Regions from separate parts of the Kluyvera sp. CHPC 1.2972 genome, predicted to be linked through region 3. Evidence: riboswitches for the same ligand, from Rfam matches in the RefSeq annotation. Region 3 holds a riboswitch; each other region holds the start of a gene.
What was found. Region 3 has a riboswitch for thiamine pyrophosphate ahead of thiB (thiamine ABC transporter substrate binding subunit). Riboswitches for the same ligand answer to the same signal wherever they lie in the genome.

Region 1 (6,010 bases), on a different contig from region 3:
AGGGTTTCCCAGATGAGGTCGAGGATACGACGGTACAACTGCGGCTCACCAAATTCCGACTCTTTGCAGAACATGGCGTAGTTTGGGTACATGCGTTCGCAAAGACAGGCCATAAAGGTGACGTGCTGCCAGCTTTCCAGCTTCTCCAGACGCAGATGAATCGGGTTTTGTAACATGATGAGTTCTCGAATACGGAAATTAGACGCAGTTTACCCGATATGGGGCGGTTTTGCTGCAAGCCGCGTAAAAGCCGGGCGCTCTGAGGCCACGGCGTCTGCCCAGCGCGTCGGCTCCGGCAGGCGGTAGCCCTGGGTACAGCGCTGCACCCAGCCTAAAGCGCTCTCCAGGCTGACGCGATGACCCGTGGAGATAAACAGCGGGTTACAGCGCGCTTTGCTGCGCCAGACCCACGCCAGCTGCTCGTCTTTGTCCATCAGCGGTGCCAGCGCGCCAACCTCAGGCGAGAGCGGCTCAAACTTGCCGCACAGCCGTTTTTTTGCCACGCCGATGGTTGGCACGTCCACCAGCAGGCCAAAATGGCTGGCGACGCCTAAACGACGCGGATGGGAAATACCGTGGCCGTCGACGAACAGCAGATCGGGCTTTTGCGAAAGCTGCTGCCAGGCCGCCATCAGCGCAGGGGTTTCGCGAAAAGAGAGAAAACCGGGGATATAGGGCATGGTGGTGGCGATACGCGCCACCTGATATTCCACCAGCTCAAGCGTAGGGTACTTCAGCAAAACCATCGCCGCGCGCGTCACTTCACCGCCCTGCTCAAAGCCTACGTCAGCGCCGCCGATCAGATCCGGGGGATCGCAGTGAAAACGATCGTCCCGGATCACCGATGAGGCTAGCTCCAACTGCTGTGAACGCAGCGATGCGAGATCCATCAGCGGTGATACTGCGCCGACAGGCGATGTACCGCCTCCACAAAGACACCCGCATGTTCCGGCGGCACGTCCTGATGAATGCCGTGGCCGAGATTGAAGACGTGGCCTTCGCCCTGACCAAAACCGGCCAGAATCGTCGCCACTTCTTCTTCAATACGCGCCTCAGGCGCATAAAGCATGGACGGGTCCATATTGCCCTGCAGAGCCACTTTATGGCCTACGCGACGGCGCGCATCGGCGATATCAGTAGTCCAATCGAGACCCAGCGCATCGCAGCCAGTTTCCGCCATTGCTTCCAGCCACTGACCGCCGCCTTTGGTGAACAGCGTCACCGGCACGCGGCGACCGTCGTTTTCACGCAGCAGGCCATCAACGATTTTGTGCATGTAGTACAGCGAAAACTGCTGATAGTCGCGACCGGCCAGCACGCCGCCCCAGGTATCGAAAATCATCACCGACTGCGCGCCGGCTTTAATCTGCGCGTTGAGGTACAGCGTGACGCTCTGCGCCAGCTTATCCAGCAGCAGATGCAACGCTTTAGGGTCGGCGTACATCATCTTTTTGATAGTGGTAAAGGCTTTGCTGCTGCCGCCTTCCACCATATAGGTCGCCAACGTCCACGGGCTGCCGGAGAAACCAATCAGCGGCACTTCGCCCTTTAGTTCACGGCGAATGGTGCGCACCGCGTTCATCACGTAGCCCAGCTCACCTTCCGGGTCCGGAATCGGCAGCTTTTCAACATCCGCTTTACTGGTGATAGGCGAGGTAAAACGCGGGCCTTCCCCGGCTTCAAAATAGAGTCCCAGCCCCATCGCATCCGGAATGGTCAGGATATCCGAGAAGAGGATCGCCGCATCAAGCGAGAAGCGGCGCAGCGGCTGCAGAGTGACTTCGCAGGCCAGCTCGGCGTTTTTGCACAGCGACATAAAATCACCAGCATGGGCGCGGGTTGCCTTGTACTCCGGCAAATAGCGGCCTGCCTGGCGCATCATCCATACCGGGGTCACGTCTACGGGCTGGCGCAGCAGCGCGCGCAGATAACGATCGTTCTTCAGTTCGCTCATGTTTACATTCCTTTAGCGTTGATGCGCCTATTGTAACATGTCAGTCGTAATCAGCCCGACACATTGCCACGGTATCTTCGATCAGACGACGCGCCACGGTGCCCGGCGGCGGCAAAAGCGGGAGATCGTCGTAGCGATACCAGTTGGCGTTAAGCAGCTCTTTAGGATCGATAACGATGTCGCCGCTGTCGTACTCCGCCATAAAGGCGGTCATCAGCGACTGCGGGAATGGCCACGGCTGGGAGGTGACGTAGCGCAGGTTCTTCACCTTAATGCCGCTCTCTTCCATCACTTCACGCGCCACCGCCTGCTCTAAGGTTTCGCCCACTTCAACAAAACCGGCCAGCACGGTATGCACGCCGTTGCGATGGCGAACGTGTTGGGCAAGGAGGATCGAATCATCGCGGCGAATGGCGACGATAATGCACGGCGCAATCTGCGGGTAGTAGCGCTCACGGCAGTGGCTGCACAGCATCGCCCATTCGGTTTTGCTCGGGTGCATGGTATGGCCGCAGTAGCCGCAGAATTTGTGCGAGCGGTAAAACTCCGCCAGCTGCACGCCGCGCCCGGCAAGCTGGAACAGGCCCACGTCCTGGTCAAGAACCTGACGCACGGTGCCCATATCGTGGCGACGCTGCTGTACCAGCCAAACCGGGTCACCTTCCCACTCACCAATCTGGAGTGCGTGCTGACCCACAAGATCGAAATTTACCGCTTCGCCATATGGTAATTCCCCACCGGGCAACCATAATTTTTGTTCGTGGCTGACTATCCACCAGCCGCGATCCAATTTTTCAATTATACGATCCATATCTCTTGCGCTACCTTCGGTTCATAGGCATTTTATTAACATAATATTTACATATTGACGTGAGCAGATTTTAAACTTACTGATGCGGGGGTCAACCTATGTTAAACCAGTTAGAGAGCCTGACAGAGCGTGTAAAAGGACACCACAGACTGGTCGACCGCTGGCTGAATATTCGTAAGCACCTGCTCGTGGCTTACTACAATCTGGTTGGCCTTAAGCCTGGCAAAGAATCGTTCATGCGTCTTAACGAGAAAGCGCTTGATGACTTTTGTCAGCGCCTGGTCGACTATTTATCTGCCGGTCATTTCAGTATTTATGAACGCATTATCCATAAAATGGAAGGCAACAGTCCGCTTTTAAACGCCAGCAAAATCTGGCCGCTGCTGGATGCCAATACCCAACAAATTATGGACTACTACGACTCTACGCTGGAGAACGCTATCGACCAGGATAACGTGTATGCCTTCCAGCAGGCGCTGTCCGATATCGGTGAAGCGCTGGAGGCCCGTTTTCTGTTGGAAGACCAGCTCATCATGCTGACCTTCGAGGCGCTCGGCGAGGACGAAATAAAACGCCCGGCTTGAGATTTGCCGCATTAACGAGTAGTTTACATTCATTACCTCTCATCATCTGAGGTTACTTCTTGTCGGAGTGCCCAGTGCGCAAGCACGGGCTGAGACCGTTAATTCGGGATCCGCGGAACCTGATCAGGTTAAGACCTGCGAAGGGAACAAGAGTCAATCTATAGTCGCATCGCCCAAGGGCGATCTTCTCTCTTGCTTCATCCGTCGTCTGACAAGCCATGTCCTTACTTTTATTTGGAATGAGCTATGTCTGTCACTACTAAACCATCTCGCCGCGAACAGCGCGCCCAGGCCCAACACTTTATCGATACCCTGGAAGGCACCGCGTTCCCGAACTCCCAACGTATCTACATCACCGGTTCGCAGCCGGATATCCGTATTCCAATGCGCGAAATTCAGCTGAGCCCCACGCTGATTGGCGGCAATAAAGAAAACCCACAGCTCGAAGCGAACGAAGCGGTGCCGGTGTACGACACGTCCGGCCCCTACGGTGACCCAAACGTGGCGATTAACGTCCAGCAGGGTCTGGCAAAGCTGCGCCAGCCGTGGATTACCGCTCGCGACGACAGCGAAGAGCTGGATGACCGCAGTTCCGCCTACACCAAAGAGCGGCTGGCCGATGATGGTCTCGACGAACTGCGCTTTAATGGGCTGCTGACGCCGAAGCGCGCCAAAGCAGGTAAATGCGTCACTCAGCTGCACTATGCCCGTCAGGGGATTGTGACGCCGGAAATGGAGTTCATCGCCATTCGTGAAAACATGGGCCGCGAGCGCATTCGCAGCGAAGTATTGCGCCACCAGCACCCAGGCATGGCCTTCGGCGCACGCCTGCCGGAGAACATCACGCCGGAATTCGTGCGTGATGAAGTCGCCGCCGGGCGCGCCATCATTCCTGCCAACATCAACCACCCGGAATCCGAGCCGATGATCATCGGCCGCAACTTCCTCGTGAAGGTGAACGCCAATATCGGTAACTCGGCGGTGACCTCCTCCATTGAAGAGGAAGTGGAAAAATTGGTGTGGTCCACCCGTTGGGGCGCAGATACGGTGATGGACCTGTCGACCGGCCGCTATATCCACGAAACCCGCGAATGGATCCTGCGTAACAGCCCGGTTCCGATCGGCACCGTGCCGATCTACCAGGCGCTGGAGAAGGTCAACGGGATCGCCGAAGATCTGACCTGGGAAGCCTTCCGCGACACGCTGCTGGAGCAGGCCGAACAGGGCGTCGACTACTTCACTATCCACGCGGGCGTGCTGCTGCGCTACGTGCCGATGACTGCCAAGCGCCTGACCGGCATCGTCTCTCGCGGTGGTTCTATCATGGCGAAATGGTGTCTCTCCCATCATCAGGAAAACTTCCTCTACCAGCACTTCCGTGAAATCTGTGAAATCTGTGCCGCCTATGACGTATCGCTGTCGCTGGGCGACGGTCTGCGTCCGGGCTCGATTCAGGACGCCAACGACGAAGCCCAGTTCTCCGAGCTGCACACGCTGGGCGAGCTGACCAAAATCGCCTGGGAGTACGATGTGCAGGTGATGATTGAAGGCCCGGGCCACGTGCCGATGCAGATGATTCAGCGCAACATGACCGAAGAGCTGGAGCACTGCCACGAAGCGCCGTTCTACACCTTAGGGCCGTTGACCACCGATATCGCGCCGGGCTATGACCATTTCACCTCCGGCATTGGCGCGGCGATGATTGGCTGGTTTGGCTGCGCGATGCTCTGCTACGTCACGCCAAAAGAGCACCTTGGCCTGCCAAACAAAGAGGATGTGAAGCAGGGGCTGATCACCTACAAAATTGCCGCCCACGCCGCCGACCTGGCGAAAGGGCACCCGGGCGCGCAGATCCGCGATAATGCGATGTCAAAAGCGCGCTTCGAATTCCGCTGGGAAGACCAGTTTAACCTCGCACTCGATCCGTTTACCGCCCGCGCCTACCACGATGAAACCCTGCCGCAGGAATCCGGCAAAGTCGCCCACTTCTGCTCCATGTGCGGGCCGAAATTCTGCTCGATGAAAATCAGCCAGGAAGTACGCGACTACGCTGCCGCCCAGACGATTGAAGTGGGCATGGCGGATATGTCGGAGAACTTCCGCGCCAAAGGCGGTGAAATTTACCTGAAACGCGAGGAGGCCTGATGTACCAGCCCGATTTCCCAACGGTACCGTTCCGCCTCGGACTTTATCCGGTGGTGGACAGCATGATGTGGATTGAACGCCTGCTGGAAGCCGGCGTGCGTACCATTCAACTGCGAATCAAAGACAAGCGCGACGACGAGGTTGAAGCGGACGTGATGGCCGCCATCGCGCTGGGCCGACGCTATGACGCCCGCCTGTTTATCAACGACTACTGGCGATTGGCTATCAAGCACCGCGCCTACGGGGTGCATCTGGGCCAGGAGGATCTGGAAACTACGGATCTGAAAGCGATTCAGGCTGCGGGCCTTCGCCTTGGTGTGTCGACCCACGACGATATGGAGATTGACGTGGCGCTCGCCGCTCGACCGTCGTATATCGCACTGGGCCACGTCTTTCCCACCCAAACCAAGCAGATGCCCTCCGCGCCGCAGGGGCTGACGCAGTTGGCAGGCCATATTGCGCGTCTGGCCGATTACCCAACCGTCGCCATCGGCGGCATCAGTCTTGCGCGTGCGC
Region 2 (6,010 bases), on a different contig from region 3:
AGTGATAGCCGTCGATCATCAGGTCGATATCCGGGCCTACCGCTTCACGTACCGCAGCGCAGGCTTTGATATCCATTTTTGGGTTTGGCGCGAACGAGACCGGCGGCATCCAGGTATGCAGCTTGATGGCTTTATAGCCGCGCGCAACCAGCGTTTCGGCAAAGGCCGCGTACTCTTCCGGCGTGGACAGGCCGCCTTCGAGATCGTCGCCGCACATGGTGCTGCCGTAGGCCGGTACTTTGTCGCGATAGCCGCCCAGCAGCTTGTAAACCGGCATATTGAGCTTACGCCCAATCAGGTCCCATAACGCCTGCTCAACGAAGGAGAGCGCGCGTTCGGTCAGTTGATGCGCGCTGCCACGCTGCCAATGCACCAGATCCTGCCAGATACGTTCGCGGTCGAACGGGTCCTGCCCTACCAGCACCTTGCGGAAGAAGGTGTTAACCACGAACGGACGCACGATTTCTGGCGGCGCAAAGGAGTAGCCCTTGCTACCGTCGTCGGCGGTAATGGTCAGCATCGCCATTTTGGCCATGCTTTCTGGCCCCGGATGAGAGTGTCCGGCGCTGTCGGAGACGCGGCGCGTAGGGTGCTGGAAAACGGTGACATTTACAGATTCAATTTTCATTAAGTGTCCTTTATACAACATGCTACCTGGCGATTAATTCACCACGGGTCTGTGTAAAACACGGTTCCGGTAAAACGGTTTTGTGGAATTGAAAAGGCGTTTCATCACTAATCTAAGCACAAAATACCGCCACTTCCACGGACAAATTCCGCTAACGCCGGGCTGTTTTTTGGGCATGCGCACGAGGGTGCGTGACGTTTTTCACAAAAGGACGGGGAAGTGTGAGTGCGATCATTATCCTCTCCCGGACGGGAGAGGATGGGCAAAAATCAGGCGAAGGTGATTTTACTGTCGAGGTAGACGTCCTGAACGGCGTTGATAAGCTGCACGCCATCGGCCATCGATTTTTTGAAGGCTTTACGGCCAAGAATCAGACCCATACCGCCAGCGCGTTTGTTGATCACCGCCGTACGGACCGCGTCCGCAAGGTCGGTTTCGCCGCCCGCTGCGCCGCCGGAGTTAATCAGCCCGGCACGGCCCATATAGCAGTTCGCCAACTGGTAGCGCACCAGGTCGATAGGATTCTCGCTGGTCAGTTTGCTGTAGACGCGTTCGTCGGTATAGCCGAAGTTCACCGCTTTATAGCCGCCGTTATTCTCAGCCATTTTCTGCTTCACGATATCGGCGCCGATGGTGGCGGCCAGATGGTTGGCCTGCCCGGTAAGGTCGGCAGATACGTGGTAATCCACGCCATCTTTTTTAAACGCCGGGTTGCGCAGATAGGCCCACAGCACGGTGACCAGCCCCAGCTCATGCGCGCGCTCAAAAGCGGCAGAGATCTCCTCAATCTGACGACGAGACTCTTCCGAACCAAAATAGATGGTCGCCCCCACCGCTACCGCCCCCATATTGAACGCCTGCTCGACGCTGGCATACAGCGTCTGGTCGAAGGTGTTTGGGTAGCTCAGGGTTTCGTTGTGGTTCAGTTTGACGAGGAACGGAATGCGGTGCGCGTAGCGGCGAGAGACCGAGGCCAGCACGCCGTAGGTGGAGGCCACGCAGTTACAGCCCGCTTCAATCGCCAGTTCAACAATGTTTTTCGGGTCAAAATAGAGCGGGTTGGCGGCAAACGAGGCCCCGGCCGAGTGCTCAACGCCCTGGTCCACCGGCAGAATCGACAGATAACCCGTCCCCGCCAGACGCCCGGTATTGTAGAGGGTCTGCATATTTCTCAGCACGGCAGGCGGACGATTGTTATCCACCATCACCCGGTCAACGTAGTCGTGGCCGGGCAGATAGAGCTGGTCGGCTGGAATGGTCATACAACGATGCTGTAAAAGGCTGTCGGCGTCTTTGCCAAGCAACTGCGCAATATCAGTCATAGCTATGCTCCCGTAAGCGCCGACATCATGTCGGCTGGATATCCTGCTCAACACTTTTGAGCAGGATAAGCCTGGTACCGGGAGCGCGGAATGTCCAACTTTTGGCAGATTTTAAGCACAACCGACTGGCACGTCAGCCGGACAGCTACCACCATTCGTGGAAATGGTGCACCGGCCCAATACCTTCGCCTACCTGTAAGGTATCGGCCTGCGCCAGCGCCTGCGACAGCCAGGCTTTGGCGACGGGCACCGTCTCCTGCCAGCTGGCGTGGCGCGGCCGCAATGCCGCCAGCGCGGCCGACAGCGTACAGCCGGTGCCGTGAGTGTTTTTGGTCACCACACGCGGCGCGGTAAAACGCATTTCACCCTCGGCGGTAAACAGCCAGTCGGGGCTTTCTGCATCATCAAGATGCCCACCTTTCATCAGCACCGCTTCGCAGCCGAGCGCCCGCAGCGCTCTGCCCTGCTCCAGCATCTCACGCTCGTTACGAGCATGCGGCGTATCGAGCAGCGCCGCGGCCTCCGGCAGGTTTGGCGTAATCAGCGAGACCTGCGGCAGCAGGCGCTGGCGCAGCGTCTCAACGGCGGATACGGAAAGCAATGGGTCACCGCTTTTGGCCAGCATCACCGTATCCAGCACCACGTTCTGAATATGATAGCGTTGCAGTCGCTCGGCCACCGCCTCGACGATATCCGTCTCCGCCAGCATACCGATTTTGGTGGTGTCGATGCGCACGTCGCTGAACACGGAATCTAACTGCGCGGCGACAAAGTCGGGTTCAATCCGGTAGACCGACTGCACTCCACGGGTGTTCTGCGCCACCAGCGCGGTGATAACAGAACAGCCGTAGGCGCCAAGCGCCGAGAAGGTTTTCAGGTCGGCCTGAATGCCCGCGCCGCCGCTAGGATCGGTACCGGCAATGGTCAGGGCATTGATACGCTTCATGCCGCTACCTCCCCGTGCATCACATACAAGGCATCAAGAAACGCAGGAACAAAACTGCCCGGCCCTCGCCCCTGCGCAGCAAGCTGCCCCGCCCGCTTCATCACCGCGCAGGCTCCTGCGACGTTCAGCAAACGGTCGCCCGGTAAGGCACAGCTCGCCGCCACGACGGCCGAGAGCGCGCAGCCGGTGCCGACCACGCGGGTCATCAATAGAGAGCCGCCGTTCACCGCCAACGTTCGTGCACCGTCGGTGATGTAATCAACTTCGCCGGTCACTGCAACCATCGCCCCGCTTGCGCACGCCAGTTTCTGCGCCGCTGGCAGCGCCGCCGCTGCGGTATCGGTGGTATCCACGCCGCGCCCGCCCTGGCTTTCTCCAGCCAGCGCCATAATTTCTGAGGCATTGCCACGAATCGCCGCCGGGGCCATCTGCACCAGTTCGCGGCAGAAGTCACTGCGCAGCGTCAACGCGCCCACCGCCACCGGATCGAGCGCCCACGGCGTTCCCGCCCGGTTCGCGCTCTCAACCGCCGCCCGCATCGCCTGAGCACGCGGCTGGGTTAAGGTGCCGACGTTAATCAATAATGCGCTGGCAATAGCCGAGAACTGCGCGGCTTCTCCGGCATCAATGACCATTGCTGGCGATGCGCCGAGCGCCAGCAATACGTTGGCGGTAAAGGTCTGTACGACATCGTTAGTCATACAGTGAACAAGGGGAGAATGTTGCTGCAGAAGGAGTGCGGTGTGCGCGAATTGCGCGGGACTTAGCAGGTCGGCTTGCATGGTTTGCTCCTGCCAAAACGCGAAGAAGCAATGACCTGGCGGTCTCTGACTTCCCTACGCTGGCATTATCCAGATCAGGTGGTACGGGTTTTTCTCAGCCTTCGTAAAGAAGGGCACCCCGAGTCATTTGAATCAATTTATGGCGATTAACTTGTCATTAATAGCTGCCCGCAATAATGCCAGCAGGATGCACGACAAACAAGCCCATACGTTGAGCGGACCGCATTACGCGACTGATGACTTAGCCATAATGTTTCCGCGGCGCTTTACCCTGTTTCGCTAAATACATCGCTTTGTCGGCATAATCGAGAAGCTGGCGCTCATCGCTGCCATGCTCTGGATAACAGGCAATCCCAATACTGGGTTCGATGGTCAACATATGGCCCTGCAGGCTAAAAGACGTGCGGAACGCGTTATCAATTTTTTGAGCGACCCGCGCCGCATGTTCAGGCGACAACGTTCCCTGAATCAACACCACAAACTCATCACCGCCAATGCGCGCGACGGTATCCGATTCACGTACGCAACGCTTCAGGCGCACGGCGGTCTCTTGCAGCAGCAGATCGCCCATGCCGTGGCCCAGCGTGTCGTTAACCTGCTTAAATTTGTCGAGATCGATAAACAGCAACGCCAGTTGACCTTGTTCGCGGCGTACCGTCGCCAGCGTTGTTTTCAGGCGATCGTACAATAGGCTACGGTTCGGCAGGTCGGTCAGTTGATCGTACTGCGCCATATGCTGCAATCGGGCCTGCATCTGCTGGCGTTCAATCACCGTCGCAATTTGTGTCGATACAAACTGCAGCAGTTCCTGATCCTGTTCGTTGTAGCACACGCCGCCCGGATAACTTTTGAGCACTAACGCGCCAATCGTGCCTTTATGCGACTTTAGCGGCACGCCCAGCCAACAGAATGGATTCATACTAAAGGAGGTGCGCAACTCTTCCATACGCCCTGCCATCGTTTCAGGCGTGAGCAGCAGAGGTTGACCGGTATGAATGACTTCCGCGTAAAACGTCTCCGGGATCAGCGTAAACGGCTCCGGGGTCTCCTGAAACTCGTCCACATGGTACGGGAAGCTCAGTTGGGCCGTTTTATCATCATAGAGCGTCACCGAGAAATTATCGGCCGGTAGCAGCGTACCGACTATCTCATGAATACGCTGGAATAGTTTGAGCAGATCTTCAGCGGTATGTGCGGCTTCAGAAATGGCATAAAGCACCGACTGGAGCAATTCGGAACGTTTACGCTCGGTGATATCGCGGGCCACGCCGATACGTAATTGATCGGCCGGTGACCAACGCGCTGACCACATGATATTCAAGACCTGCCCATTTTTGTGGACATAACGATTTTCGAAATGAAATTGCGGGTTACCTGCCATCACATCGACAATCGAATTTCGGGTTAATTCCTGGTCTTCCGGCAACATCATGTCAAACATGTTACTGCCGATCAGTTCTTTCGGAGTATAACCAAAAATACGCTCGCAGGACGCGCTGGCAAAAATGATATTGGCATGGGCGTCAACGGCAAAAACAGCGTCCATCATGAGATCGATAAAACTGCTCAACGGTGCGTGAGAATTCGATTCCATAGAGAAAGTCAGGCCTGAATATAGGAGTGAGTGCGACTACCCTTAAGAACCGTCGCCCATAAGCACTACAGCAAAGGTTAAATATAGTACAGCGACAGTTTACTATACAATCAAAAAGCATGACGCCACGGCGTTAAAAAGGCGCGAACGTATCGCAATCGCCCCAGGAGATATAGTGGACCACGACAGCCTAGACCTAATAACTGGCTTCCTTTTAAAAAACCATGTAATAACAGTGGTAAATTATCTTCTTTATTGTGTCTGAAAAAACGGGGGTCTCTCAAATAAGGTCCACTCCTCTTTGGCGACGTGGCGTTCAGGTGAAGATTCTCGCTTATCTTGCTCACCGCGTTAGAAATAGGTTTACGGTGTTCCGGTTGCATCATTCATTCTTGTTTTCGCTGGAGGATATTTCTAGCGATGTTTTTTACCCACCCACTTTTCATACCTATTATTTTTGCATCACACTAGCAAACCAATATTTAAATTTTAATTAACAATCATGCTTTGAGAATAATCTGCACATCAGGACAACTCCTTCATATGAAAGTAAAGATCATTAAGGCATCCAGTGTGAATAACACTCAATGAAAATAAAAATGAATGAAATCATTAAACTCCGGTATCCGTTCATCAGAATAAGCTTTTAACTTCGAATAGTAACCATTCACAACAAAGGAAGCGTGTTAGCGTAAGCGACTGTTTATTATAATCAATAACAATAAACATCATGACTGT
Region 3 (6,010 bases):
CTGTTGCCCACGGCGATAGCCCGACTAAGCCGTTGGCTCAGTAATACCAGCATCAGACAGCAGCCCATCTGAATCAGTGCCAGCATGGCAGCGCGCGCCGGGTCGTAATCAAAATTCAGCGACTGGTAGATAGCCAGCTCGATGGTCGTCGCGGACGGCCCGCCGCCGAGCGATAGCACGGTGGCAAAGCTGGCGAAGCAGAGCATGAAAATCAGCGTGGCGATGGGCAGAATTTGTCGGCGCATCCACGGCCATTCCACCAGACGGAAGAACGGGTAGCCGCGCATTCCCAGTTGGGCTGCAAGCTGACGCTGCTCGCCGGGGATCTGCTCCAGCGCCTGTAATAGCAGGCGAGTCGCCATTGGCATATTAAAGAAAACATGCGCCAGCAGAATACCCTGTAGGCCGTAGGGCGAGAAGCGCCACTGCCAGCCAAGCCAGGCAAAAAGCTGGGCCAGCCAGCCCTGACGCCCGTAAACGCTCAGAATACCGAAGACGGCAACCAGTACCGGAAGAATCAACGTCATGGCGCACAGCCGCAGCAGCAGCGTGCGGCCGGGAAAACGTCGGCGGTAGAGCGCGCGGGCGAGGAAAATGGCCGGCACGACCGACAGCAGCGCTGAGAGGAACGCCTGCCAGAAGGAGAAGCGCACCACGTGCCACAGGTAGCTATCGCCGAGCAGCGTTGACCAGGACGTTTCCGGTGCGTTCAGCCACAGCGCCAGAAACGCCGCCAGCGCGACGGCAACCATCAGCGTGGTTGCCGTCAGCCCTGGATACAGCCAGCGAGGGATTAGCGGCTGGCTGCGCGAAGCCATGCGTTAATCCAGTTTTGACGTTCGGAAGCCACCTGCTGCGGGGTAAACTCCAGCGCGGTTTGCGGTTTCACCAGACCATTAAAGCCTTCTGGCAGGGTGACGTTGGTCACCGGGTACATCCAGTTGCCGGTTGGGATGGTGTTCTGGAAGGCCGGAGAGACCATAAACTTCAGGAACTCATCTGCCAGCTTCTGCTGTTTGCTGGCCGCGGTTTTCGCCGCCACTTCCACCTGCAGATAGTGGCCTTCGCTAAAGTTTGCCGCCGCGTAGTTATCTTTCTTCTCGTCAATGATGTGGTACGCCGGAGAGGTGGTGTAGCTCAGCACCAGATCGCTTTCCCCTTTCAGGAACAGGCCGTAGGCTTCGCTCCAGCCTTTGGTGACGGTGACCGTTTTCGCCGCCAGCTTCTGCCAGGCTTCCGGCGCTTTGTCGCCGTAGACTTTTTGCATCCACAGCAGCAGGCCAAGGCCCGGCGTGCTGGTGCGCGGGTCTTCATAAATCACGCGCCATTTCTGGTCGCTCTCAACCAGTTCCTTCAGGCTTTTCGGCGGATTTTTCAGCTTGTTTTTATCATAGACGAAGGCGAAGTAGCCGTAGTCGAACGGCACGAAGGTGTCGTTGTTCCAGCCGCCCGGTACGGTAACGGCGGTGGTAGAAACGTTGCTTTTGGCAAACAGTTTGGTGTCGGTTGCCGCCTGCAGCAGGTTGTTATCCAGCCCCAGCACCACGTCGGCTTTGCTATTTTTGCCTTCCATGCGTAGGCGGTTGAGCAACGAAACGCCGTCTTCCAGCGCCACGTACTTCAGCTCGCAGTTGCAGTCGGCTTCAAACGCTTTTTTCACCGCCGGGCCCGGGCCCCAATCGGCAGCAAAGGAGTCGTAGGTATAGACGGTCAGTACAGGCTTGGCGAGGGCCGGAGCGGCAACCAGCACCAGCAGGGGGAGTAATTTTTTGAGCACTTTGCACCTTTATAAAATGGTGGCAAAGGATTTTGAGTTAGCCTCAAATCCCTTCGCCGGGATTATCCGGATCAGGTTCGACGGGTATCTCTCAGCCCGCGCACTCGGCGCAGCACCCCGTTGAGAACGGCACATTGTAATGATTACGTGAATAAATCAAAAGCCTTAAGGATCCGGCGGTGCAAACCAGGCGGATTTAAAGTCGAACCAGCCCAGGGTGTTCATGCGAACGCCGCGCATACTGCGCTGACCTTGCAGCATCAGCCAGTGGTGGATCAGCGGTACAATGGACTGATTTGCCAGCAGACTTTGGCACCAGTCGGGCAGTGAAAGTTCTCCTTCGCGCCAGCGCTGTGCGTCCTCCTCCCAGTCGATGGGAATACAGTGGCGGATCAGCGGCACTTCATAAAGGTAGGCAAAAATCGAGAAGTCGAGCGGCAACGTAAAGTTGGCGCTATTCAGCCAGATATCGCTGACCACTTCGCCACGGTGCCATTCGTCGTAGTCCACTTCCTGAATAACCAGTTTGACCTGGTGCGCCGCCAGCAGCGCCTCCATGATCTGACCGATCGTCCGGTGTTCTACGTGATCGCGGTAGTAGGTGAGGGTGACCGACTCAAGACCTGCCGGTTTTTCACAGGCGTGGCTACGGGCATGGTGCCAGCGCGGCAGCAGGCCGTAGGCCGGGAACCAGTGGCTCTGGTGCTGCTCGCCTGCGTGATATAGCAGGTTGTTCGGGTGGAAAATGTGGCTCAGCCACTGGCGCACCGCCGGGTTGTTGCCGCGCGAACTGCGCGCATCAAACAGCAGATAGTAGCAGCCCTCTTCGAGGCGGCTTTCTACCGCTTTTTCGCTCTGGGTAGTGCCCTGGAGCGTCAGGCCACCGTTCGGCTCATCGCTGATTTCCGGTAGCACCCAGACGTTCACCTCGTCAATCAGCGCCCGGAAACCGAAATAGTCATCAAACGCGTGGATCTTCAGTTGGTTCTGGTTGTTACGGGCGACGGCATACGGTCCGGTACCTACCGGCATGCGCGGGAAGTCGCTGAGCGATTGCCATTCGCGGGGCAGGATCATCGCCGATACCTGGCCCAGCAGCCACGGCAGCCAGCGGTCGGGTTCGCTCAGATGGACATCGAGCGTCCAGGCGGTTGGGGAATGAATGCGCGTGATGTTGGAAAAGAGCGACAGCGTCATGCTGCGATGCAGCGAACTGATGACATCCTCCATCTCCAGTTCACGACCGTGATGAAAATGGATGCCGGGACGCAAATAAAAACGCCAGTGTAATGGGGATATGGCCTGCCAATGGTGCGCAATATCCGCTTCCAGTTCCCCATTTACCTCATTTACCCGGGTCAGCGCACTGAAGATTTGCCGCGCAATATGGGTTTCCGAGCGCCGAAGCGCCGTTCCCGGCAGTAAATTGCGCATCGGACGGTAGTAAAGCACTCGCAGAATATGTCGCCCCTGACGGAAGCTGCGGCCCAGATGCGATACCAGCATCTGTCGCACCGCAGCCTTGTCGCCGACCAGTTGTACCAGTTGATCGATCCTATCCTGCTCGAGCAAATCTTCCGCGCGCTGTTGTTGAAGAGCTAACCCGGTATAGAGGAAAGTCAGCTTAGAGCGCTTACCGCGCCCGGCTTCCGCTTCCCAGGTCAGCCATCCCCGCGCCTCCATGGTGTTCAAAAGCGTACGCATATGGCGGCGAGAGCAGTTGAGCAGCTCGGCCAGTGAGTTGAGCGTGGTCTCCTGCGATTTTCCTTCGCAGCATTGCCATAAGCGGATGAACTGCTGCTGTAATCGACCTGAAGGCATAAAAGGGGAACTCCTGATAAAAACTCAGCAATTTATTAATCCCTATATTAAGCCAATAATTGATTTCGATGAAGCGAAGGGGAAATGAGGAGGTCACCATGTATCAGTTCTACCAGCGTTATTTCTCTGCTACCAAAAATGTTTCCTGGCTGGCCCGTCAGGCGACCGCACAGCGGCTTGAAGTGCTGAACTATCTGATGCAGTGGGAAGTTACGAACCCGACCTCTGAGTATTAATTCGCCTAATCATGTGTGACTGAGTATTTGCCAGCAGGTATCATCTGCTGGCTTTTTTTTATTCTTTCGCGAAAGGATTTCTGATGCTCTGGTTAATGACGATGGGACGACGTCTCAACGGTGTGTATGCCGCCTTTATGCTGGTGGCCTTTATGATGGGCATAGCGGGGGCATTGCAGGCGCCGACGCTGAGTTTGTATCTCAGCCGAGAAGTCGGTGTGCAGCCGTTCTGGGTGGGGTTGTTCTATACCGTCAACGCCATCGCCGGGATCGTCGTCAGCCTTGGGCTGGCAAAACGATCTGATAACCGGGGCGATCGGCGCAAGCTGATCATGTTCTGCTGCCTGATGGCGGTGGGCAACGCGCTACTTTTCGCCTTCAACCGCCACTATCTGACGCTGATTACCTGCGGCGTGCTGCTGGCCTCGATCGCCAACGCCGCGATGCCGCAACTGTTCGCGCTGGCGCGTGAATATGCCGATAGCTCGGCGCGTGAAGTGGTGATGTTCAGTTCGGTAATGCGTGCGCAGCTGTCGCTGGCGTGGGTGATTGGCCCGCCGCTGGCTTTCATGCTGGCACTTAACTATGGCTTTACCGCCATGTTTTCCATTGCTGCGGGAATTTTTGCCATCAGCCTGACGCTGATTGCCCTGACGTTACCGTCGGTCGCCAGAGTCGAACAGCCTGCCGATGCGGTGCAGAACCAGATTAGCGGCTGGAAAGACAGCAACGTGCGGATGCTGTTTATCGCCTCGACGCTGATGTGGACCTGTAACACCATGTATATCATCGATATGCCGCTGTGGATCAGCAGCGATCTTGGTCTGCCGGATAGCCTGGCGGGGATCCTGATGGGCACGGCGGCAGGGCTGGAAATTCCAGCGATGATCCTCGCGGGATACTACGTGAAGCGCTTCGGTAAGCGGCGGATGATGGTAACGGCGGTGGCCGCCGGGGTGCTGTTCTACGTCGGGCTGATCTTCTTCCATAGCCATACGTCGTTGCTGGTGCTCCAGCTGTTTAACGCGGTGTTTATCGGCATTGTCGCCGGGATTGGTATGCTGTGGTTCCAGGACCTGATGCCGGGTCGTGCGGGAGCGGCGACTACGCTGTTTACCAACAGCATTTCAACCGGGGTGATTCTGGCGGGGATTATTCAGGGGGCGCTGGCGCAGAGCTTTGGTCACTACTCGGTGTACTGGGTGATAGCCGGGATTTCGCTGGTGACGCTGGTGATGACCGGGCGGGTGAAGGACGTTTAGTTTTGTGCAGCCCCGGCGTCGCTGCGCTCGGCCGGGCTACTAACAGCGGTAGCCCGGACAAGGCGCGAACGCGCCGCCTCCGGGGAGGCAGCAATGTTACGGATTACTGCATAAACGCCGGCTGCTTGTTTTCGTAAGCAGAAATCGCATCTTCATGCTGCAGCGTCAGGCCAATGCTATCCAGCCCGTTCAACATGCAGTGGCGACGGAAGTCGTCAATTTTAAAGCTGTAGGATTTCTCCCCCGCCTTCACCACCTGTGCTTCCAGATCCACTTCAAACGTTATGCCCGGGTTGGCTTTCACCAATTCAAACATTTCGTCGACCTGCGCATCGCTCAGGGTGACCGGCAGCAACTGGTTGTTAAAGCTGTTGCCGTAAAAGATATCGGCGAAGCTTGGGGCAATCACCACTTTAAAACCGTAGTCGGTCAGCGCCCACGGTGCGTGTTCGCGAGACGAACCGCAGCCGAAGTTTTCGCGCGCCAGCAGAATAGAGGCTCCCTTGAACTCCGGGAAGTTCAGCACGAACTCCGGGTTTGGCTGCTCGCCTTTATCGTCCAGGAAGCGCCAGTCGTTAAACAGGTGCGCGCCAAAGCCGGTACGGGTCACTTTCTGCAAAAACTGCTTTGGAATGATGGCATCGGTATCGACGTTCGCGGCATCCAGCGGCACCACCAGTCCCGTATGTTGGGTAAATTTCTCAGCCATGATGGTGTTTCCTTATTTCAAGCTACGAATGTCGGCGAAATGGCCGGTTACCGCGGCCGCTGCGGCCATCGCCGGGCTGACCAGATGAGTACGACCGCCACGGCCCTGACGGCCTTCAAAGTTACGGTTGCTGGTAGAGGCGCAGCGTTCGCCTGGGTTCAGACGATCGTTGTTCATGGCCAGACACATAGAGCAGCCCGGCAGA

Region 1: linked by a shared signal. The riboswitch ahead of thiC (phosphomethylpyrimidine synthase ThiC) and the one ahead of thiB (thiamine ABC transporter substrate binding subunit) in region 3 are both predicted to bind thiamine pyrophosphate.
Region 2: linked by a shared signal. The riboswitch ahead of thiM (hydroxyethylthiazole kinase) and the one ahead of thiB (thiamine ABC transporter substrate binding subunit) in region 3 are both predicted to bind thiamine pyrophosphate.

What each region holds. Positions count from the first base shown of each region.
Region 1 is NZ_JAPKIB010000025.1:23,389-29,398, reverse strand. Features, by position in the region: gene V6944_RS22270 (YjaG family protein) at 1-176, opposite strand, end outside; gene nfi (deoxyribonuclease V) at 210-890, opposite strand; gene hemE (uroporphyrinogen decarboxylase) at 890-1,954, opposite strand; gene nudC (NAD(+) diphosphatase) at 1,995-2,765, opposite strand; gene rsd (sigma D regulator) at 2,864-3,349, shown strand; TPP riboswitch at 3,403-3,512, shown strand; gene thiC (phosphomethylpyrimidine synthase ThiC) at 3,596-5,494, shown strand; gene thiE (thiamine phosphate synthase) at 5,494-6,010, shown strand, end outside.
Region 2 is NZ_JAPKIB010000001.1:431,857-437,866, forward strand. Features, by position in the region: gene V6944_RS02155 (mandelate racemase family protein) at 1-628, opposite strand, end outside; gene fbaB (class I fructose-bisphosphate aldolase) at 898-1,950, opposite strand; gene thiD (bifunctional hydroxymethylpyrimidine kinase/phosphomethylpyrimidine kinase) at 2,096-2,896, opposite strand; gene thiM (hydroxyethylthiazole kinase) at 2,893-3,678, opposite strand; TPP riboswitch at 3,713-3,809, opposite strand; gene V6944_RS02175 (sensor domain-containing protein) at 3,920-5,272, opposite strand.
Region 3 is NZ_JAPKIB010000006.1:141,690-147,699, reverse strand. Features, by position in the region: gene thiP (thiamine/thiamine pyrophosphate ABC transporter permease ThiP) at 1-818, opposite strand, end outside; gene thiB (thiamine ABC transporter substrate binding subunit) at 794-1,777, opposite strand; TPP riboswitch at 1,808-1,907, opposite strand; gene sgrR (HTH-type transcriptional regulator SgrR) at 1,943-3,598, opposite strand; gene sgrT (glucose uptake inhibitor SgrT) at 3,697-3,834, shown strand; gene V6944_RS12215 (sugar efflux transporter) at 3,918-5,096, shown strand; gene leuD (3-isopropylmalate dehydratase small subunit) at 5,200-5,805, opposite strand; gene leuC (3-isopropylmalate dehydratase large subunit) at 5,818-6,010, opposite strand, start outside.